Regions from separate parts of the Xanthobacter sediminis genome, predicted to be linked through region 2. Evidence: riboswitches for the same ligand, from Rfam matches in the RefSeq annotation. Region 2 holds a riboswitch; each other region holds the start of a gene.
What was found. A riboswitch is a leader RNA that binds a small molecule or an ion and turns the genes downstream of it on or off. The one in region 2 is predicted to bind cobalamin.
Positions count from the first base shown of each region.

Region 1 (7,382 bases), on a different contig from region 2:
GTTCGTCTACTGGCAGACGGTGACCTTCGCCCGCGAGCGGCTCGACCACCTCGTGCTGCACGAGGCGGGGTTCGCCGCGGCGGTGCCGGCCGAGGCCGCCCACCGCCTGCAGATGTGGCTGCAGGAGGATTTGCACAGCGTGCGCTTCGCCGGCCTGTTCTCGGCCGAGGGCGCCCCCCTGGCCGGCAACCTCGGCTATTTCCCGCCGGAGCTGCCCGCCGACGGGACCGCGCGCCGCGTCCAGATGACGGTGCAGCTCGGCGGGCAGGACATTTCCGAGGAACTGAGGGCGGTGGCCGTGCGCCTCGATGACGGGCGGCGGATCGTGGTTTCCCATGACCTGGACGAGGTCCAGCGCGGCCGGGGCGTCATGTTGCGGGCGCTGGCGCTGGCCATGGGGCCCATGCTGCTGCTCTCGGTGGTCGGCGGCGTCTTCCTCGCGGCCCAGGCGCGCAGGCGGGTGGGGAAGGTGGAAGCGGTGCTCGCCAAGCTCATGCGCGGCGATCTGCGCCATCGCCTGCCGGTGAACGGCACCGGCGACGAGTTCGACCGCCTCTCCGCCGGCGTCAACGCCCTGCTGGCGGAGATCGAGCGGCTGATGGACGAGGTGCGCGGTGTCGGCGACAGCATCGCCCACGACCTGCGCACGCCGCTCACCCGCCTGCGCGCGCGCCTGGAGCGCAGCCGCGACGGCGCGCGCAGCGTCGAGGAGTTCCAGCAGGCCATCGACCAGGCGCTGGTCTGGCTCGACCAGACCCTGTCGCTCATCACCGCCGTGCTGCGCATCGGCGAGATCGAGCACGAGCGCCGCCGGGCCGCCTTCCACCCGTTCGATCTCGCGCCGGTGCTGCGCGAGGTGGCGGAGCTCTATGAGCCCACGGCCGAGGAGAAGGCGATCCGCCTCACGCTGGACATGGCGGACGGGGACGCGGAGATCACCGGCGATTGCGACCTCATGTTCGAGGCCGTGGCCAACCTCGTGGACAATGCGGTGAAGTTCACGCCTGCGGGCGGGACGGTCCGGCTGGGCCTCGGCATGCGCGATGGCGCGCCGGTGGTCTTCGTGGAGGACACCGGGCCGGGCATCCCCCCTGCAGAACGCGCGGAGGTCTTCAAGCGCTTCTACCGCTCGGCACCCGAGCGCCACAGTGATGGAAACGGGCTGGGCCTCAGCATCGTCGCCGCCATCGCCGGGCTCCATGGCTTCACCGTCGGCGTCGCCGAGGCGCCGGGCGGGGGATGCCGCTTCGAGCTTGTCTGCCGGCGTTCCTCCGCCGGGGACCTCGACGGCTCGCCTCGTCCGAGCGGCGCGGCGGGCTCCGCGCAGGGCGGGGCCGTTTCGGCGGAGGCGCTTGCGTCGTTGCAGCCGCATCGGCTGCCATGAGGTTCGGGGCGGCTCGTTACTTCCGTTTTGGAGATTTCTTGATCCTAAGGCCAACTTGAAACCCGTCTCGGGAGATGGCTAGGCTAAGGCAACGCCAGTTCGCGCGAGCTGGCGCAACGCCCCCACGGCATCCGCAAGAGAGGCCGGCGGGCGGGGAACGTGCCCGGGCGGGTCGCGCAGGTCCGCCGCGTGGTTTCGTTCGCTCAGGGATGGGAGCACGCCATGTGGGGATTTTCGGGCAGGAGCTCGGCCAGGATCGACGCCGCCATCGTCTCGCCGCAACCGGGCGTTGCGGGGTTGCAGGACAGCCAGGGCCAGCCGGCGGCCGCTGCCGAGACGGCGGCGCCCGCTGCCGATGCCGACTTGATCGTCCTGCTGGAGGCCGACATCCGCCGCGCGGAGTCCCGGCTGGCGAGCGCGGGTGGCGCCATGCGGGCCAGCGCCGCCGCGGGCGTGCGCGACATGGAGCGTATCCGCGGTGATGCCGAGGAGATGACGGCCGAGACCGCCTCCGCCAAGGAGAATGCCGCCGGGCTCGCCCGCGCCATCGGCGCCTTTGCGGAGACGACCCTGGAAATCGGCCGTCAGGCCCAGGTTTCCGGGCGCCTCGCGGGGGAGGCCGAGGCCGCGAGCCGCGACGTGATCGCCGCGACCCAGGAACTGCACGGCGCCATCACGCAGATCCAGGCCATCGTCGCGCTGATCGCCGACATCGCGCGCCAGACCAATCTTCTGGCCCTGAACGCCTCCATCGAGGCCGCGCGGGCGGGATCGGCGGGGGCGGGCTTCGCGGTGGTGGCGAACGAGGTGAAGTCGCTGGCCGGCCAGACCCAGAAGGCGACGCAGGACATCTCCCAGAAGATCGAGCGCCTCGCCCTCGCGGCGAAGGCCAGCGATCAGGCCATCGGCCGGATCGGCACCACCATCGCCGAGATCAGCCCGGTGGCGGCCCGCGTGGCCGATGCCGTCGCCGGGCAGGCGGACACCATGGACGACATCCACCGCAGCGCCGAGGGGGTGGAGCGCTTTGCCGAGACGGTGGCGTCGCGTGCCCTTTCCATCAGCGCTGCCACCGGCGCCGCCGCAGAAACCGGCGCCGAGATCGAGCGCAGCACCGCGCAGGTGGCCGACGGCGTGCGGGAGATGGCCCGCCATCTCCTCAGCGTGCTGCGGCAGACCGCCATGGGCGATCGCCGCCGGTTCGAGCGCTGGCCGGTGGAGATCCACGGCCGCGCCAGCTTCGCCGGCTCCAGCCAGAGCGTGAAGACGCTGGACCTGTCGCAGGGCGGGGTGCTGCTCGCCGCGCTCTCTCCGGCGCCGGTGGTGGGCGCGCCGGTGCGGCTGGAACTGGGCGGCATGGGGCTTCTCGCCGGCCGGGTGGTGGGCATCAGCGCGCTCGGCTGCCATGTGGCCTTCGATGATTGCGAGAACGAGGCCGTCAAGGCGCGCCTCGCTGCTCTCGCCAGGGAGGCGGCGCCCGCCATTGCCCGCGCCAGCGCGGGAGCCGAAAAGGTGCGCCTCGTCCTTGAGGAGGCCTTGCGGAACAGGCTGATCTCGCAGCCGGAGCTGTTCGACACCCAATACCGGCCGGTACCGGGCTCCGACCCCCAGCAGGTGGAGACCGCCTCCCTCCCGCTGCTCGAACGACTGCTGCCCACGCTGATCGAGGCGATGGTGGAAGAGGACCGCAGCTTGGCCTTCTGCGTGGCGGTGGACATCAACGGCTATCTGCCGGTGCACAATGCCCGCTATTCCAAGCCGCAGCGGCCGGGCGACCCTGTGTGGAACAATGCCAACAGCCGCAACCGCCGCATCTTCGATGATCGCGCCGGCCTCCTGGCCGCGCGCAACACCAAGCCCTATCTGGTGCAGGTCTATGCCCGGCAGATGGGCGGCGAGGTGGTGATGATGCGCGAGGTGGATGCGCCCATCTTCGTCGCCGGTCGCCACTGGGGGGCGTTCCGCACCTCCTACAAGCTCTGACCGCAGAAGGGGGCCTCGCGCGCGTATCCTGCCGCGCTCAGGCGTGCGTCGGCGCCCGGCGGGGCGGGTCCGCTCCGGCAATAGGGTGCGTCGTGTCGTCGGACTGCGCCGCTACGCCTCCCGCGTGAGGTTCCGGTTGAGCGATCGCAAGGCCCAGCGCCGCCCGTCGAAGCGCAGGTCGGTCAGGCTCAGCGGCTCCACGTCGATCCGCCAGAAGGCGGCGGCAGGCGCTTCCAGGGCGAGGAGGACGGCGCACCGGATCACGGCCGCGTGGGTCACCGCCACCGTGTGCCCGCGCCCGCCGCTCTGGCGCTCCATCCATGCGGCGAGGCGCGCCTTGAGGGCCGCCACGGTCTCGCCGCCTTGGGGCGGGCGGATGTCGTCCCGCATGAACGCTTCAAAGGCCTTAGGCTCGGATGCCGCGATGTCGGCGATGCCGTGCCCCGCCCACGGGCCGTGATCGAGATCCGCGAGGGCGGGCTCCGCCCCGGCCTCGATCCCAAGGGCCTCCGTGGTCTGCCGGGCGCGCAGGGCCGGGCTCGTAAACGCGCGGTCGTGGCGGGGCAGGCACGCCGCCAGCCCCGCGAGGCCGGCCAGGGTCTGTGATTCTGCCGGCTCGTCCGCCGGAAAGACGGCCCGGCGCATGGCCGCGGTGGGGGCGTGGCTGAGGAGCGTGAGGCGTAGCATGCCATGCAAAATGCCACGGCGTGGCATCGCGATGCCACATTCCGTTGACACGCGGGTGTGCCGGCGCCTAGCTTGGGCCGTCGAATGCCGATTGGAAGCCGGTGAAATTCCGGCACGGTCGCGCCACTGTAGATCGGGGCCTTCATTGTCGTCCCGAAAGTCAGATCTGATCCGCACTCGACCATATTCACCCAGCGGGACGCGTCATCCCCGGAGTGCGCCATGTCTGATCTTGTCCTGAAGCCTGCCGTCCACCCCGCTCCCATCCCGGTGAGCGAGATCCTGCCGTGGGCGGTGTTCGCTGGTCTCATCCTCCTGCTCGCCATCTATTTCGTCGGCGCGGAGGAGGGAGCCACATCCCTCATTTCCGGGTCCTACGTGCACGAATTCGTGCACGACGGGCGCCATCTCCTCGGCTTTCCCTGCCACTGAGGAGCGCGTCATGGTCGGAAATCTCCTGCTGCGCGGCATGCTTGTCGGCGTGGTCGCGGGACTTCTCGCGTTCGGGTTCGCGCGGGTGTTCGGGGAACCCCCGGTGGCGCACGCCATCGCACTGGAGGAAGCCGCGGGCCAGGCGAAGGGCGAAGCGCCCGAGCCGGAGCTCGTGAGCCGCGAAGTGCAGGCCGGCGTCGGCCTGTTCACGGGCGTCGTCACCTTCTCCGCCGCCCTGGGCGGCCTGTTCGCGCTGGTCTTCGCCTTTTCCCAGGGCCGGCTGACGACCCTGTCGCCGCGGGCGACCGCGGGCCTTCTGGCGCTGGGCGGCTTCGTCGTGCTGGTGTTGGTGCCGGGGCTGAAATATCCGCCCAATCCGCCGGCGGTGGGCGACCCGGAAACCATCGGCCTCAGGACCCAGCTCTACTTCGCCATGCTGGTGGCTTCGCTGGTCGCCGCTTCCGCCTCGGTGGCGCTCGTCCGCCGGCTGCGCGCCGGGCTCGGCGCCTGGAACGCCGTGCTCGCCGGGGTCGCCGCCTATGCGCTGCTCGTGGTGCTCCTCCAGGCCGCGCTGCCGTCGGTCAACGAGGTGCCCGAGCAGTTCCCCGCCACGCTGCTGTGGCAGTTCCGCCTCGCCTCCCTGGGCCTCCAGGCGATCATATGGACGACGCTGGGCCTGCTGTTCGGGTACGTGGCGGAACGCACCCTCGCTCATGCCGGCTCGGGCTCCGCGCGGCTCACCCCCGTGGCGGGCGCGCGATAGCGTGTTCCTGGTTGGGGGAGGTTGAGGCTCCGCCCGCGGACTATCGGCTCACGGCCTGCGCGATCGCCGTGAGCTGGTGCCCGCTTCTGGTGCAAACCCGGCAAGCCGCGCCCCATCCACGCAGCGCACGTGCGGGCCTTCACACGGGTGGAAATGATTCATCCCCCGGGGTCCTGGCCGTGGCCCGCATGGGCTCCCTCGCGTTCTCGATCCCTTCAAGCGAGATTGGACGTCTCCCGGCATGAAGAAGAGTGAAGCCGATGCGGGCGGAAGGCGTTCCGGCGCGTGCGTCTGGCGGCTGGCGTTGCTCGTGCCGGCATGGCTGGCGCTGCTGGCGCCGCTTCCGGCCAACGCCCACCGGCAGACGGTGCAGGGCGAGCGGAGCGGGCTCGAGATCGCCGGCCTCACCCATGGCGAGATGGCTGTGATCGCGGGCTATGCGCCGGCCATCCGCGCCGCGGCGCAGAGCCAGATGCGGACCGATCCCACCTTCCGGCGGCTCGCGAACTTCGCCGCGCTCCAGCGCACCTATTGCCTGTGGGGCCTGATGCCCGGCAGCGTGGCCGACGAGGACAGCCCCTTCAACGCCTGCATGCACGCCTATCTTTCGGCGCTGCGCGCGTTGCTCGTGCACATGCGGGACATGCCGGGCCGGCAGGATGCGGCCCTGAAGCTCGACCAGGAGATGACGCGGGAGCTGGAGCGTAACGCCGCCTTCAACGTCATCTGTCAGTTCAGCAGCGAGAGCTTCAACACGGCCGAGGTCATCATGCCGGAATGGCGGGACATCGCCCGCCATCCGCCGAGCCTGCTTGCGGCCGGCGGGGTGGTGGTGGCGCTGGGCGCTGCCGGGGCGGCGCTGTTCCGCCGGCCGGGCGCTCACCCGCGCCGCAGCAGATAGGTATCCATGATCCAGCCGTGCCGCGCGCGGGCAGCGGCGCGGGCGGCGAGGATGCGGGGGCCCGCCTGCGCCAGCGGGCCCGCCTCCAAAACCTGCTCGGGCATGCCGAGGAAGGCGCCCCACCAGACGTGGAGGCCCTCCGGCTCAAGCCCCTGGAAGCTGCATTCGCCGTCCAGCATCACCACGATGGTGTCCGCGCCCTGCGGCCAGCCGAAATCGCGCAGGCGGCGGCCGGTGGTCACGGTGACCGGGCCGTTGACGGTGTTGAAGGGGATGGCGTGTGCGGCCGTGAGGGCCTGCAATGCCGAGATGCCCGGCACCACCTTGATGCGGGGGCGCGGATCGAGCCGCGATGCGATGCGCAACGTGCTGTCGTAGAGCCCCGGATCGCCCCACACCATCAGCGCCACGGGGCCCTCGGGCCGCGCCTGGGCGATGGCACGCGCCCATATGGCGGCGATCTCGTCATGCCAGCGCCGGACGCGCTCCAGATAGGGCAGGCTCTCGTCGCGGACGGGCATGTCGAACTCCGCCACCGGCGCCGTGCTGCCGCAATCCTTGAGGATGGCGCGGCGCAGGTCCGCGAGGTCGGCCTTGTCCGGCCCCTTGCGGGGCACGAGGATCAGAGCCGCGTCGCGTAGGGCCCTTTGGGCCTCGCGCGTGACGTGGTCCGGGTTGCCGGTGCCGATGCCGACCAGCCAAAGCTCAGTCAAAGCCCACCCCCAGTTCCGCGAGCGGGCCGTAGACGATGAGCGCCGGCCGGGGGCTCACCGCGCCGGCAAGGCGCTCCGCCAGGGTGGCGACGGTGAGGCGCTGGAGCGCCTGCTCCGGCGTGCCCACCGCTTCCGCCAGCAAAGCGGGGGTGTCGGCCGGCAGGCCGCGCGCCAGGAGCGCGGCGGCGAGGGCCGGGAAGGTGCGCTGGCCCATGAACACCACCGTGCAGGCTCGGGGGTCGGCCAGCGCGGCGAGATCGATATCTTCAGGCAGCCCGCCGTCCGCGTCGTGCCCGGTCACGAACTGCACGCGCCGCGCGGTGAGGCGTCGCGTCAGCGGAATGCCGCAGGCGGCGGCCGCCGCGCAGGGCGAGGGCACGCCGGGCACGATCTCGTGGGCGATCCCGGCCGCCCGCACCGCCAGCAGCTCCTCCTCCAGGCGGCCGAACAGCCCCCCGTCGCCGGATTTCAGCCGCACCACCCGTCCGCCGGCCCGCGCATAATCCACCAGAAGCCGGC
Region 1 covers NZ_JBAFWH010000015.1:43,195-50,576, reverse strand. Annotated here, with positions in the region: gene V5F61_RS17375 (sensor histidine kinase) at 1-1,384, shown strand, start outside; gene V5F61_RS17370 (methyl-accepting chemotaxis protein) at 1,607-3,367, shown strand; gene V5F61_RS17365 (histidine phosphatase family protein) at 3,479-4,054, opposite strand; adenosylcobalamin (AdoCbl) riboswitch at 4,121-4,275, shown strand; gene V5F61_RS17360 (CbtB domain-containing protein) at 4,277-4,486, shown strand; gene V5F61_RS17355 (CbtA family protein) at 4,497-5,249, shown strand; gene V5F61_RS17350 (hypothetical protein) at 5,491-6,150, shown strand; gene cobF (precorrin-6A synthase (deacetylating)) at 6,129-6,863, opposite strand; gene cobA (uroporphyrinogen-III C-methyltransferase) at 6,856-7,382, opposite strand, start outside.
Region 1: linked by a shared signal. The riboswitch ahead of V5F61_RS17360 (CbtB domain-containing protein) and the one ahead of V5F61_RS01085 (ribonucleoside-diphosphate reductase subunit alpha) in region 2 are both predicted to bind cobalamin.

Region 2 (7,382 bases):
CCGGTCGAGAGGTGCGGACATCTGGAAGTCCCCTTCGGCTCTGGCTGCGATGGGGTGACGCTAAGGCTTGTCGGACTTTTCCGTCAACAGTCGGCAAACACAAATTTTGTGCATGTCGCGCACGGTGCAGTGCGAAATGCAATATGATATTGAAAATATGTATTTTTCTCTGCACAAAATTCGCTCATGCAGCATGATTTCAATGCGTTGCTGTGCGATTTTTGTGTGTCGGTTTTTTCGACGATTGGAAATTTGCGGGGCAGGCTTTGGCGCTGGCGGCCTGTCGGAGTTTTCCGACAAGCTCATTCCTTCCGGTGGCGGTAAGGGGAGGCGCCGGGCCCGCGCGCCCAGGCCCGGCGCCTCCCTGAGCGCCATGCTGAAATCGCAGGGGGCGCCCCGGCACTTCTCGGGCGCGCGCCCTGCGGCCGTCGCGGAATGGTCCTTGCGGGCGGCGCTCATCCTGTTAATGATATAATATATCACATTGAGGCGGGGCGCTCCCCCGCCGGATAACAGGGAGAATGGGTGTGCCTGAGAACCGCCTTCCGGTCACGGTCCTGTCGGGTTTCCTGGGTTCCGGAAAGACGACGCTGTTGAACCATATCCTCGCCAACCGCGAGGGGCTTAAGGTGGCGGTGATCGTCAACGACATGAGCGAGGTGAACATCGACGCCGAGCTGGTGCGCTCGGGTGGCGCCAATCTCTCCCACACCCAGGAGAGGCTGGTGGAGATGACCAACGGCTGCATCTGCTGCACGCTCCGCGACGACCTGTTGACCGAGGTTCGCCGTCTTTCCGCTGAGGGCCGCTTCGATTACCTGCTCATCGAATCCACCGGCATCGCGGAGCCCCTGCCCATCGCCGCCACATTCGACTTCCGCGACGAGCAGGGCCTCTCCCTTTCCGACATCGCCCGGCTCGACACCATGGTGACGGTGGTGGACGCGGCCAATCTGCTCGCGGATTTCGGCTCCCGCGACTTCCTGCGCGATCGGGGCGAAACCGCGGGGGAGGAGGACAGCCGGACCCTGGTCGACCTTCTCACCGACCAGATCGAGTTCGCCGACGTGATCGTGCTCAACAAGATTTCGGCGGTGGACGCGCAGAAGCTTGGTGCCGTGCGCGCGGTGGTGAAGTCGCTCAATCCCGATGCCCGCCTCATCGAGACGGATTATTCCAAGGTTCCGCTTTCCGAGGTGCTCGGCACCGGGCGTTTCGACTTCGCGAAGGCGAGCGCGCATCCGGTCTGGTTCAAGGAGCTGAACGGCTTCAAGGACCATGTGCCCGAAACGGAGGAATACGGCGTCTCGAGCTTCGTTTATCGCGCCCGCCGGCCGTTTCATCCGGAGCGGTTCCATGATTTCCTGTGTGAGACATGGCCGGGACTGGTGCGGGCCAAGGGCCTGTTCTGGCTGGCAACCCGGCCGAGCCGCGTCGGCGAGATGAGCCTTGCGGGCGCCATTTGCCAGACCGGCAACATCGGCCGCTGGTGGGCGAGCGTGCCGAAGGGCTATTGGCCGACCCAGCCCGACTGGCGCTCCTGGCTCCGCTCCCATTGGGTGCCCGGCTACGGCGACCGTCGGCAGGAACTGGTCTTCATCGGCATGAATCTGGACGAGGGCGCCATGCGCGCGGCGCTCGATGCCTGCCTCGTGGGGCCGGCCGACCCCAAGCACTTCGATCCGGAAAAGCTGAAGCACCTGCCGGATCCGTTCCCGGTATGGGAGGTGGCGCCGGCCTGATCCGCCGGCGCCCTGGCGTCGCGGGGGCCGCATCGAAGCCCGTGAGCCAAGCTCACGGGCTGCCGTTGGCTCAATCCCAGGCCAGCGCCCCGCCGTTCTGGTATTCGATGACGCGGGTCTCGAAGAAGTTCTTCTCCTTCTTCAGGTCCATGGCCTCGCTCATCCAGGGAAAGGGGTTCTCCGTCTCGCCGAACACCGGGGCGAGGCCGAGCTGGGCGCAGCGGCGGTCGGCGATGAAGCGCATGTACTGCGCGCAGGAGGCCGCGTTCAGCCCCAGGAGGCCGTGGGGCATGGTGTCCCGCCCGTAGGCCGCCTCCAGCTCCGCCGCCTCCTTCAGCATGGCGCGCACCTCCTCCTGGAAGGCGGGCGTCCACAAATGCGGATTCTCTGCCTTGATCTGGTTGATGACGTCGATGCCGAAGTTGAGGTGGATGCTCTCGTCGCGCAGGATGTATTGATACTGCTCGGCGATGCCCACCATCTTGTTGCGCCGGCCCAGCGAGAGGATCTGCGCGAAGCCGGTGTAGAACCACATGCCCTCGAACACCACGTAGAAGGCCACGAGATCCCGCAGGAAGGCACGGTCCGCCTCCGGCGTGCCCGTGGCGAAGGCGGGGTCTGCGAGGTTCTGCGTGTAGGCGAGCGCCCAGGCCGCCTTGTCGGTGATGGAGGGCACCTCCCGGTACATGTTGAACAATTCGCCCTCGTCGAGGCCGAGGCTCTCCACGATGTACTGGAAGGTGTGGGTGTGCACGGCCTCCTCGAATGCCTGCCGCAGCAGGTATTGCCGGCACTCGGGATTGGCGAGGTGGCGGTAGATGGCGAGCACGATGTTGTTCGCCACCAGGCTTTCCGAGGCGGCGAAGAAGCCGAGGTTGCGCTTCACCATGCGCCGCTCGTCTTCTGTGAGCCCCTCGCGCGACTTCCACAGGGCGATGTCGGCCTGCATGGACACTTCAGTCGGCATCCAGTGGTTGTTGCAGGCGGCGAGGTATTTCTCCCAGGCCCAGCCGTATTTCATGGGCAGGATCTGGTTCACGTCGGCGCGGGCGTTGAGCATGCGCTTCTCGTCCACGCTCACCCGGCCGGCACCGCGCGCGATGGCGCCGAGGCCGGTGGTGTCGGCGCCGTCCCCGCCCATGGGCGACCGGGCGATGGCGGGGAGGGGCGGCGCGGCGCGTGGTGCCGGGGCGGGTTCGGACCAGTCGAGCATGGTTCTGCCTTCTCCCGCGTTCACTGGCAGGCCTCGCAGGTGGGATCTGCGATGGAGCAGGCGCTCGGCCCCTCCGCCAGGATGGGGGCGACGGCGTTGAGCTTGCCGTCGGTGCCGCGCAGCGTGGATTTCTCCACATGGGTGGCCGAGCGGGCGCGCAGGTAATAGGTGGTCTTCAGCCCCAGCCGCCACGCGAGGCGATAGGCCTCGTCCAGCTTCCGGCCCGAGGGCTCGGCCATGTAGAGGTTCAGCGACTGGGCCTGATCGATCCACTTCTGGCGTCGCGCGGCGGCGCGGATGAGCCATTCCGGCGCGATCTCGAACGCGGTGGCGTAGAGCGCCTTCAGGTCTTCCGGCACGCGGTCGATGGCGCTCACCATGCCGTCGTAATACTTGAGATCGGAGATCATCACCTCGTCCCACAGGCCGCGGGCCTTCAGGTCCCGCACGAGATTGGCGTTCACCACCGTGAAGTCGCCGGACATGTTGGCCTTTACATAAAGCTGGCTGTAGGCCGGCTCGATGGACTGGGAGACGCCGACGATATTGGAGATGGTGGCGGTGGGGGCGATGGCCATGACATTGGAGTTGCGCATGCCGGTGGTCACCACGCGGGCGCGCAGGGCCTCCCAGTCGAGGGTGGAGGAACGGTCGAGGACGATGTTCCCCTCCCGCGCGTCCTCCAGCAGGCCGAGGCTGTCGATGGGCAGGATGCCCCGCGACCACAGCGAGCCCTCGAACGAGGCATAGCGCCCGCGCTCGGCGGCGAGGTCCACCGAGGCGGAAATGGCGAAATGGCTCAGCGCCTCCATGGAGGTGTCCGCGAACGCCACCGCCGCTTCCGACGCGGTGGGCAGGCTCAGCGCCTCCAGCGCGTCCTGGAAGCCCATCAGCCCCAGGCCCACCGGCCGGTGCCGCAGGTTGGAGCGGCGCGCTTCCGGGACGGTGTAGAAGTTGATGTCCACCACATTGTCCAGCATCCGCATGGCCGTGGAGACGGTGCGCCGCAGACGGTCGAGGTCGAGGCCCGCCGCGCTCACATGGGCCGCGAGGTTGACCGAGCCGAGGTTGCACACCGCCACCTCGTCGGCGCTGGTGTTCAGCGTGATCTCGGTGCACAGGTTCGAGGAGTGCACCACCCCGGCGTGCTGCTGGGGCGAGCGCAGGTTGCAGGGGTCCTTGAAGGTGATCCAGGGGTGCCCCGTCTCGAACAGCATGGTCAGCATGCGCCGCCACAGGTCCACCGCCTTCACCCGGCGCCACACCCGCATCTCCCCCCGATCCGCCTTGGCCTCACAGGCCTCGTAGGCGGCCTTGAAGGGCCTTCCGTAGAGGTCGTGCAGCTCGGGCACCTCGTCGGGCGAGAAGAGGGTCCATTCGGCGCCCGCCTCGACCCGCTCCATGAAGAGGTCCGGCACCCAGTTGGCGGTGTTCATGTCGTGGGTGCGGCGGCGGTCGTCGCCTGTGTTCTTGCGAAGATCGAGGAATTCCTCGATGTCGATATGCCATGTCTCCAGGTAAGCGCACACCGCGCCCTTGCGCTTTCCGCCCTGGTTGACGGCAATGGCGGTGTCGTTCGCCACCTTCAGGAAGGGAACGACACCCTGGCTCTCGCCATTCGTGCCCTTGATGTGCGCGCCGAGACCGCGCACCTGTGTCCAGTCATTGCCAAGTCCGCCGGAATACTTGGCGAGAAGGGCATTGTCCTTGATGGCTTTGAAGATGCCTTCGAGATCGTCGGCAACGGTGGTGAGGAAGCAGGAGGAAAGCTGCGGGCGCAGGGTGCCGGCGTTGAACAGGGTGGGCGTCGAGGCCATGAAATCGAAGGAGGACAGGAGATCGTAGAATTCGATCGCCCGCCCCTCCCGGTCGATCTCGCGCAGGGCAAGGCCCATGGCCACCCGCATGAAGAAGGCCTGCGGCAGCTCGAACCGCTTTCCGCCCGCATGCAGGAAGTAACGGTCGTAGAGAGTCTGGAGGCCGAGGTAGTCGAACTGAAGGTCTCGCTCCGGCTTGAGCGCGGCGGCAAGGCGCGCGAGGTCGAAGCGGCCGAGCTCCGGGTCGAGCAGATCGGCGGAGATGCCGGCTTCCACATAGGCGGAAAAGTATTCGGCGTAGCGCTCCGCCATCTCCGCCTGGGTCGCCTCGTCGGGCCGGCCATGCACGAAGGAGAGCGCCTCGCGCCGCAGGCTGTCGGTGAGCAGGCGGGCCGAGACCTTGGCATAGCCGGGCTCGGTCTCGATCAGCGTGCGGGCGGCGAGGATGGGCGCCTGGGCCAGCTCTTCCCGTGAGATGCCGTCATAGAGATTGCGCTGCGTTTCCGCGAGGATCGGCTCTGCCGCCACCCCTTCGAGCCCGGCGCAGGCCTCGCGGATCAGGGCTTCGAGCCGGGCCGCGTCGAGCGGCGCGAGCGTGCCGTCGGCGGCCCGCATCCGCAGCGCGGGTGCGGTTCCCGCCTGCGCCTTCGCGACCTGCGCGGCGGCGCGCTCCTTCGCCCGCTCCTCGCGATAGAGCACATAGGCGCGGGCCACCTTGTGGTGCTCGCCGCGCATCAGGGCCAGCTCCACCTGGTCCTGGACGTCCTCGATATGGAAGGTGCGGCCGGCATCGGCCCGGCGGGTGAGGCCTGCCATCACCTGCTCGGTCAGGGCGGAGACGATCTCGTGCACCCGGCGGGAGGCGGCGGCCCGCCCGCCTTCCACCGCCAGGAACGCCTTGGTGAGCGCCACCGCTATCTTGGCGGCGTCGAACGGTGTCACCGCGCCGTTGCGGCGGATCACCTGGTAGCCCGGCTCGGCCGCGCGCGGGGCCGGGGGAAGGCTCGCCGGCAGGGCCGCGGCGACGGGCTGGCCGGTCTGGATGGAAAGGGACATGCGCCTTGAACCCCAATGCGTTGGAAGCAAAGGCCAAGCGGTCGCAAACGGGCGCGCGCGATGCCGCCGCGCCGAAGATGCGATCCACCGGGACACCCCGCCCGAGGACGATAGCGGTGTCACGGCAGGTCTCCTGGCTCGCGGGTCGTCGCCAGCGGTCCGCCTTCCCGGGCTTGCGCCCAGTGACATGCGTGGACCTCGGCTCGCCGCTTACAGTTGCGGGGGCAGCACCGGCATCGCACCGGTTTCCCTCTTGGCTCTCGCTCTTTCGAGTCGAGAGACCGTGACCACAACATGTAGCGCCACTTAGTCGACTGCTGTCAATATTTGGCGGGGGCTATCCCCTGCTCGCCACGTCTTGTGGAAAAGGCGCCACCGCCGGCAGGGCTTGCTGGCGGTGGCTTCGGGCTGGAGCGGAGGGTCAGCCCGCGGCGCGCAGGGCCTGGGCTGCGGCCACCATGTTGGCGAGGGCAGGGCGCACCTCCTCCCACCTGCGGGTCTTCAGGCCGCAGTCCGGGTTGATCCAGATCTGCGTGTCGTCGAGCCGGCGGCGGGCGAGGGCGAGCAGCTCCGTCATCTCCGCCACCGAGGGCACGCGCGGGGAGTGGATGTCATAGACGCCGGGGCCGATCTCGTTGGGATACTTGTAGGTCTTGAAGGCATCGAGCAGCTCCATCTTCGAGCGCGAGGTCTCGATGGAGATGACGTCCGCGTCCATGGCGGCGATGGCGTCGATGATGTCGTTGAACTCCGAGTAGCACATGTGGGTGTGGATCTGCGTCTCGTCGGCGACGCCCGAGGCGCACAGGCGGAAGCACTCCACCGCCCAGGCGAGATACGCGCCCCACTGCCCGCGGCGCAGCGGCAGCCCCTCGCGCAGGGCGGCCTCGTCGATCTGGATCATGGCAGCGCCCGCCCGCTCCAGGTCCTCGACCTCGTCGCGGATGGCGAGGGCGATCTGCCGGCAGGCGGCGGCACGGGGGATGTCGTCACGCACGAACGACCAGTTGAGGATGGTCACCGGGCCGGTGAGCATGCCCTTGAGGGGCCTCCGCGTGAGCGACTGGGCGTAGCGCCACCACGCCACCGTCATGGGCGCGGGGCGGGAGACATCGCCGAACAGGATCGGCGGGCGCACATAGCGCGAGCCGTAGCTCTGCACCCAGCCGTGCCTGGTGAAGGCGAAGCCGGAAAGCTGCTCGCCGAAATACTGCACCATGTCGTTGCGCTCGAACTCGCCATGGACCAGCACGTCGAGGCCGATCTCCTCCTGCCAGCGCACCGCCCGCGCCGTCTCCTCGCGCAGGAAGGCGGCGTAGGCGCCGTCGTCGAGCGCGCCCTTGGCATGGGCGGCGCGGGCCTTGCGCACCTCCTCCGTCTGCGGGAAGGAGCCGATGGTGGTGGTGGGAAAAGCCGGCAGGCCGAAGCGCCGCCGCTGCAGCTCGGCGCGCGCGGCGAAGGAATTCTTCCGGCGCGCCATTTCGTCCGTGACCATGGCGATGCGGGAGGCGACGGCGGCATTGTGCACCTTGGGCGAGGCGCGTCGCGTCGCGG
Region 2 covers NZ_JBAFWH010000001.1:270,095-277,476, forward strand. Annotated here, with positions in the region: gene V5F61_RS01070 (ABC transporter substrate-binding protein) at 1-21, opposite strand, end outside; gene zigA (zinc metallochaperone GTPase ZigA) at 522-1,742, shown strand; gene V5F61_RS01080 (ribonucleotide-diphosphate reductase subunit beta) at 1,813-2,955, opposite strand; gene V5F61_RS01085 (ribonucleoside-diphosphate reductase subunit alpha) at 2,976-5,828, opposite strand; cobalamin riboswitch at 5,935-6,129, opposite strand; gene metE (5-methyltetrahydropteroyltriglutamate--homocysteine S-methyltransferase) at 6,250-7,382, opposite strand, start outside.

Region 3 (7,382 bases), on a different contig from region 2:
TGCAGCGAACCGTCCGGGTAGATCAGCTTGGAGCCGGCCATTCCCACCGTGTCGTCGCCCTCCAGGACATTGACGAGGGCGTCGATGGCGCCGGGCTGCAGCTCCGTGTCGTTGTTGAGGAAGAACAGATACTTGCCCCGGCTTTCCCGTGCCGCCGCGTTGCAGGTGAGCAGGAACCCCTTGTTGGCCGCATTGCGGATGACGCGCACGCCCTCGAAGGCCCCCTGAAGGCGGGCGGCATCGTCTCCGGGGTAGGCATCGTCCATGACGATGACCTCGAACGGCGCCGCGGGCGGATGGGCGGCGAGCGAGGCGACGCAGCCAATGGTGTAATCCACCTGGCCATAGGTGGGAATGATGATCGACACCACCGGCTCGGCGGCGCTCTGCAGGCGCAGGGGCAGGCGCGCCACCACGGCCGGCGGCGGTGCCTTCTGGCCGGAAACATCCGGGTGAGGCACCGGCCAATGCTCAAGGCGGCCGCAGGCAATATCCCACTCGCGCTGGAACCGCGCCGACCTGCGCTTATCCAGCGAGCGGCGGAGGCTGTCGCGGCTGCGCTTCGGCAGTGCCGGACGGAACAGGAGGACGAAGCGCAGGGCGGTGCGCTGCACCCCGCGCCACAGCGGGCGCCAGGGATGGGAATTGGCGGACCACAGCTCCTTGACGAACCGGTCGCCGACCGCCGTCATACCCGCGATGCGCTGCTCCGCGCGCGAGAGCGCATCTTCGTAATGGGACGTTGTGCGGGCGATGCGCTGCTCCGCTTGGGAAAGGGCATCCTCGTAGGCGAAGCCAGCACGCGGCGCATCGGCAGGAGTTTCCGGTGCCCGTCGGCCCCTCGCAAACGACCGGATCGCAGCAGCCAGACGGTCCTTGCCGGCAGAGCCGGGACGATCGAGGTGGGCGAGGATGCGTTCGAGCGCTTCGGGACGAAGAGGCCACGGCGCGGATGCCAGCGCCCGCCACGGCAGCGGCGGCCACGCGAAGGGACGCGCCTGCGCCCCATGAAGCTTCCGGCCTGCAACGCCGTTCGTCGCTGCGGTGGCGGCAAGCCCAAGCTCTCCCGCAAATCGCCGCAGCTCCGGAGAAAGACCGGAATCCGCGTCGTCCCAGAAGGCGAAGGGCACCCCATAGGCCGCGGCAACGACAGCCGCCGGCAGGCAGCCGCAGAGCACGAAAGCGGCGGACGAAATGGAATCGACGAAAGCCTCGAAGTTCCTTCCCCCGCCGGCGACATCCGCCCTCAGGACCAGATCGGCCCCCGAGAGGGCGCACAACTGCGGATCCGTGCGCCCATCGCCCAAACGAGGCACGCACAGGACACGCCCGGCATAGCGCGTATCGGCGACGGGCCGGTAGAGCGCCGAAAGGAGGAGGCCCGCCTCGCCAGCGGAAAACTCGCCTTCTCCCGCCACGAGAGAACCGCCGGAAAACAGCTTCTCCGCCAAGTATGCCTGGAGGACGCCGCAAGAGCACCCGACGTCCCCGCCATCGCGCCTGGAAACGGTTGCCTCGCCGCTGGAGTCGCTGTTTTTGCTCAATGCAAAATCCGCCTGCTGGGACCGTGGACCTGTCATGGATGCAGCAGCCAGCAGTTCGCGCAGAACGTGTTCATGAAAGTCTCGCCACTTTCGCTACTTCGCCCTTACCACACGTTCCACCCCGCTGTCAGCGACAAAGACACAGATCCGAGACTTTGAATCAAGGAGGATGTCTCTCCGACCGATGACGAAGGTAAGATGACGAGCCGCGCGCCAAACACAATTGAGCTGCTCCGACAAAGATGCGCGACCGGGACTCCGGCGCCATCGATTGTCCGCAGGCCGTCCACCGGGTTCAGACGACGGGCACGGGCGTGAATATTTCACGCCTGGGCGGTGCTGTTCGCACCACAAAATACATGGATTGATCTCAATATTCCCGCTTCGCCTCGACTCATCTTGAGAGCGGAGCCGGCCGATGCGGGCGCGAAGGCGTGAGGCGTCGCGGCTTTTCGGAAGATCGGCCCGCGCGATCCCCAGAAAACATCACCGAAAGATCGGAAAGCTGGTGAGGGCCGCCCGCTCCGCCCTATCGCGCGGCGACGAGCAGCCCGTCCACGTCCAGATGAACCTCCAGATGCGCGGCGAGGGCGTCCAGGGTCGCCTCCACGCCCGCATCGTAGCGCACGGAAGAAGAGGCACCGAGACCGGCCAGCACGGCCGCGCGGAACGCATCGTCGCGGAACATTCCGTGCAGGTAGCTGCCAACCACCCGCCCATCGGCGCTGACCGCGCCTTCCGAAGATGCGCCGACATAGGCAAAGGGTCGCGCGCGATCGGGTCCCTGCGTGCGGCCGATGTGGATCTCATAGCCGCGGAACGCCTGGCCCGAGGCCGCGTGGACCGCCTCCACCTGCGTGAGGCGCTTGTCCGGCGTCATCACGGTCTCGACCTCCAGCAGGCCGAGGCCGGGATCGCTGCCCGCGGAGCCCTCGATGCCCTCCGGGTCGGCGATGGTCCGGCCGAGCATCTGGTAGCCGCCGCAGATGCCCAGCACGCGCCCGCCCCGGCGGCGGTGGGCGGCAAGGTCCACATCCCACCCCTGCGCGCGCAGGAAGGCGAGATCGCCGCGGGTGGACTTGGTGCCGGGCACGATCACCAGATCCGCGTCGCCGGGAATCGCCCGGCCAGGCCCCAGCATGGTGAGGCGCAGGCCCGGCTCCTGCGCCAGCGGGTCGAGATCGTCGAAATTGGCGATGCGCGAGAGCACGAGGCACACCACATGCGGCCCGCCCGCCCGCCGGGGAGCGCCGATGTCCAGCGCATCCTCCGCCGGCAGCCTCCAGGCCTCGGGAAACCAGGGGCAGACCCCGAAGCCACGCCAGCCGGTCCGCTCCGTGATCAGGGCATAGCCGTCGTCGAACAGGCGCGGGTCGCCGCGGAACTTGTTGACGAGGAAGCCGGCCACCAGGGCGGCATCCTCCGGATCCAGCACCGCCTGGGTCCCGATGATCTGGGCGATCACGCCGCCGCGGTCGATGTCGCCGGCGAGGATGACGGGCACATCGGCGGCCCGCGCGAAGCCCATGTTGGCGATGTCGCCCTTGCGCAGGTTCACCTCCGCCGGGCTGCCCGCGCCCTCGACGATGACCAGGTCATGGGCGGCGGAAAGGCGGCGGAAGCTCTCCACCACGGTGCCAAGGAGCTGCGGCTTGAGCTTGAAATACTCGCCCGCGCGCGCCGTGGCGAGACGCCGCCCCTGCACGATGACCTGCGCGCCCACGTCGCTCTCGGGCTTGAGCAGCACCGGGTTCATGTCGGTGTGGGGGACGATGCCGCAGGCCAGCGCCTGCAACGCCTGGGCGCGGCCGATCTCGCCGCCGTCGGCGGTCACCGCCGCGTTGTTCGACATGTTCTGCGGCTTGAACGGCGCGACGGAGAGCCCACGCCGCAGCGCCGCCCGGCACAGGCCGGCCACGAGGAGGGACTTGCCGACATTGCTGCCGGTGCCCTGGATCATGATCGCGCGCGCCATGGGATCAGGCCGGGTAGAACAGGAGGGAGAGAATGTAGCCCTTCGGCGGCGCCAGCCCCGGCGGGGCGTCGAGGCCCTGGGCCAGCACCTCCGGCAGGAGATGGGTATGGGGGCCTTCCGGCGATCGCCCCTCGGGCAGGGGAATGGGCGCATCCACCTCCGCCCGAAGGCAGGGGGCCTCCACCACCCGCACCGGGCTTTCCGCCAGCACGGCGGCGCCGATGCGCGCGAGGCCCTCCGGCCACGGCGCGCCGCCATGGGGGGCGACGCGCGCGGCGAGCCCGGCGGAGCAGCGGATGGAGAAGCGCGCCGCCCGGCGCCCGAGGCCGAGATCGAAGCGCATGCCCCCGGCATCGCGGGCGAGCAGCGCCTCGGTGTCCGCGCCGAGGGCGGTGAGCACGCGCGGTCCCTCAGGCCCCACCCGGCCCGCCGGCACCGCCAGCGCGATGACCGGCGCGGCGTCGGCGCGCGCCATCTCGAACGCGGCCAGATGAGGTGGCGCCTCCAGCCGAAGCGCCGCGCGGGCGGTGCGCAGGATCAGCGCCTCCCCCGCGCGTCGCGCTTCGAGTGCCTCCCCCGGCGCGCGCAGCATCTCCGCCACGGCGCCGTGCACGCCGGCGACGAAGCTGCCCTGCGCCCCCGTGAAGCGCCGCTCCACCTCGTCCAGAAGCCCCTCCCCGCGCCAAGGCAGCCGCCGCACCGCGAGACCGAGCATGGCGGCGCGCGCCGGCAGCGCGCGCCAGACGCGAGCACGGGTCGCCTCGTCGGCGGAACCCCAGATGGCGATCTCGTCGCGGGTGCGGGCGCAGCCGGTGCACAGGCCGCGCGCCTCATCCATGGCGCAGGCGCCGATGCAGGGGCTGGCGGGGCGCACCTTCTGCGCGACATTCATCAGAACTCGACCCCCGCCTGGGCCTTCACGCCGTCGCGGAAGGGATGCTTCACCAGCGTCATCTCGGTCACGAGATCGGCGGCCGCGATCAGCTCCGGCCGCGCGTTGCGGCCGGTGAGGCAGACATGAGTCATGGGCGGCTTCCGGGTGAGAAGGAAATCCACCACCTCGGCGATGTCGAGATACTCGTAGCGCAGGGCGATGTTGATCTCGTCCAGAAGCACGAAGCGGATTTCAGGGTCAAGGATCTGCTCCTGGGCAATGCGCCATCCGTTGCGGGCGGCGGCCACGTCCCGCTCGCGGTCCTGCGTCTCCCAGGTGAAGCCCTCGCCCGAAACGAAGAAGCGGCACTCCCGGGCGAAGCGCTCGCGCAGCAGGGTCTTCTCGCCGGTATCCCGGTCACCCTTGATGAACTGGACCACCGCGCAGGGCATGCCATGGGCGATGCAGCGCAGGACCATGCCGAAGCCGGAGGAGGACTTGCCCTTGCCCGCCCCCGTGTGGACGATGACGAGCCCCTTCTCCTGCGTCTTCGTCTTCATCAGCTCGTCCCGCGCCGCCTTGATGGTTTTCATCTTGGCGTTGTGGCGGGCGGTCAGATCTTCCATCTCACGTTCCTTCGCGCTTGACAGGGCAGGCCGTTCGGGCACATTCCCCCGACGCTGGTGTCTGTGTAAACAGATGAAAAGGGAATGCGCCAGGCCGCTCCGCTGTGGAGCCCGGCCCAAGCGCAGCCGCCCCCGCGACCGTGACCGGAGAGGTCGCCCAACGCCACTGGTTTCAACACCGGGAAGGCAGGGCGACCGGCAGAGGGCCGAAAAGCCGCCTCTGACTTCCGCAAGCCGGGAGACCTGCCAGCCCAAACCGACGAAGCCGGCGGGGTGCACCGGTGTCGGGAGGGCTGCGCGCGCACCCACCCGCCATGCGAATCCCCCTGTGCCATCACCATGTGGGACCAAGGGCGCCATGGCCAACCTCGAAAAGCTACCCGTCACCGTCATCACGGGCTTTCTCGGCTCGGGCAAGACCACGCTCATCTCCCACCTGATGCGCAACGCGGGCGGGCGCCGGCTCGCGGTGGTGGTCAACGAGTTCGGCGACGTAGGCGTCGACGGCGAAATCCTCAAGGGCTGCGCCCTGCCCGACTGCCCGGCGGAAAACATCATCGAACTCGCCAACGGCTGCATCTGCTGCACCGTGGCCGATGATTTCATCCCCACCATCGAGGCGCTGATGGCGCTCGATCCCCGGCCCGAGCACATCCTGATCGAAACCAGCGGCCTCGCCCTGCCCAAGCCGCTCGTGAAGGCGTTCGACTGGCCGGACATCCGCTCCAGGATCACCGTGGACGGGGTTATTGCGCTGGCCGATGCCGAAGCCGTGGCGGCCGGCCGCTTCGCGCCCGACACGGCGGCCGTGGACCGCCAGCGCCAGGCGGACGCGAGCATCGACCACGAGACCCCGCTCAGCGAGGTGTTCGAGGACCAGATCGCCTGCGCCGACATCGTGCTGCTCACCAAGGCCGACCTTGCCGGGCCGGAGGGGGTGGCCAAGGCGAAGGCGATCATCCATGCCGAGGCGCCGCGCGCCCTGCCCGTCATCGAGGTGGTGGAGGGCGCCGTGGACCCGCGCGTGATCCTCGGCCTCGGCGCCGCGGCGGAGGACGATCTCGACGCCCGCCCCAGCCACCATGACGACGCATCGGACCACCACCACGACGATTTCGACAGCGTGGTCATCGACATCCCCGAGCTGGCCGACCCCGCCGAGCTGGCGGCGCGGATCGCGGAGCTGGCGGCAAGGCAGAACATCCTGCGGGTGAAGGGCCATGCGGCGGTGGCCGGCAAGCCCATGCGCCTCCTGGTCCAGGCCGTGGGCGCGCGGGTGCGCCACCAGTACGACCGCCAGTGGGGGCCGCAGGAGCCCCGCCGGGGCCGGCTCGTGGTCATCGCCGAGCATGACGACGTGGATGCCGAGGCCATCCGCGCCATCCTCGCGCCGCCGGCGCAGGCCGCCGAATAGGCCATGCACGTCGTCTTCCGCGAAAGCCACGGCCTCGACGAGACCGAGACGCCCACCGATCTCGGCCAGAGCCCGGCCGAGCTGGTGGTGCTGTCCTTCTCCGATTCCGATCTCGGCGCCTTCGCGGCCGGCTGGCGGCGCGGCGGCGGGCGCGAGGGGGGCATGCCCTCCCTGCGCCTCGCCAACATCGCCGCGCTGCGGCACCCGCTCTCCGTGGACACCTATGTGGAGCGCACCCTTTCCGGTGCCAAGGGCATCCTGATCCGGCTCATCGGCGGCCTGCCCTACTGGCCCTATGGAGTGAGCCAGATCGAGGCGCTGGCGCGCGCCCGGGGCATCGCCCTCGCGGTGCTGCCGGCGGACGGGCGGCCCGACGCGCGGCTCGACGCCGTCTCCACCGTGCCGGGCTCGACGCTGCAACGGCTGGCGGCGCTGTGCGACGCGGGCGGCGCGGTCGCGGCCCAGGCGGCGCTGGCGCAGATGGCGCTCGCCGCCGGCCTCTATGCCCCGCCGGTGCCGGGCGCGAAGACCCTGCCGCCCTTCGGCGCCTGGACCCCGGAAGACGGCGTGCGCGAGCCGGATGCCGCCCTTGGCGGCGCGGGTACCCCGCTGGCGCTCGTGGTCTTCTACCGCTCCTATCTGGTGGCCGCCGACACGGCGCCCGTGGACGCGCTGTTCACGGCCCTGCGGCAGCGCGGCTTCCGCGTGCTGGGCCTGTTCGCGCCCTCGCTGAAGGCGGCCGGCGCGGCGGAATGGCTCGCCCGGCAGGTGGCGGCGCTCGGGCCGGCGGCCATCGTGAACGCCACCGCCTTCTCGGGGCGGCAGGAAAACGGGCGGCAGGAGGGGGGCGCCTCGCCCCTCGACGCGGCGGGCGTGCCGGTGTTCCAGGTGGCGCTGGCGACCTCGACCATGGAGGCATGGAGCGCCGCCGCGCGCGGGCTCTCGCCGG
Region 3 covers NZ_JBAFWH010000015.1:25,858-33,239, forward strand. Annotated here, with positions in the region: gene V5F61_RS17270 (glycosyltransferase) at 1-1,451, opposite strand, end outside; gene V5F61_RS17275 (cobyric acid synthase) at 2,074-3,519, opposite strand; gene V5F61_RS17280 (DUF1289 domain-containing protein) at 3,524-4,411, opposite strand; gene cobO (cob(I)yrinic acid a,c-diamide adenosyltransferase) at 4,411-5,019, opposite strand; cobalamin riboswitch at 5,058-5,284, shown strand; gene cobW (cobalamin biosynthesis protein CobW) at 5,378-6,433, shown strand; gene cobN (cobaltochelatase subunit CobN) at 6,437-7,382, shown strand, end outside.
Region 3: linked by a shared signal. The riboswitch ahead of cobW (cobalamin biosynthesis protein CobW) and the one ahead of V5F61_RS01085 (ribonucleoside-diphosphate reductase subunit alpha) in region 2 are both predicted to bind cobalamin.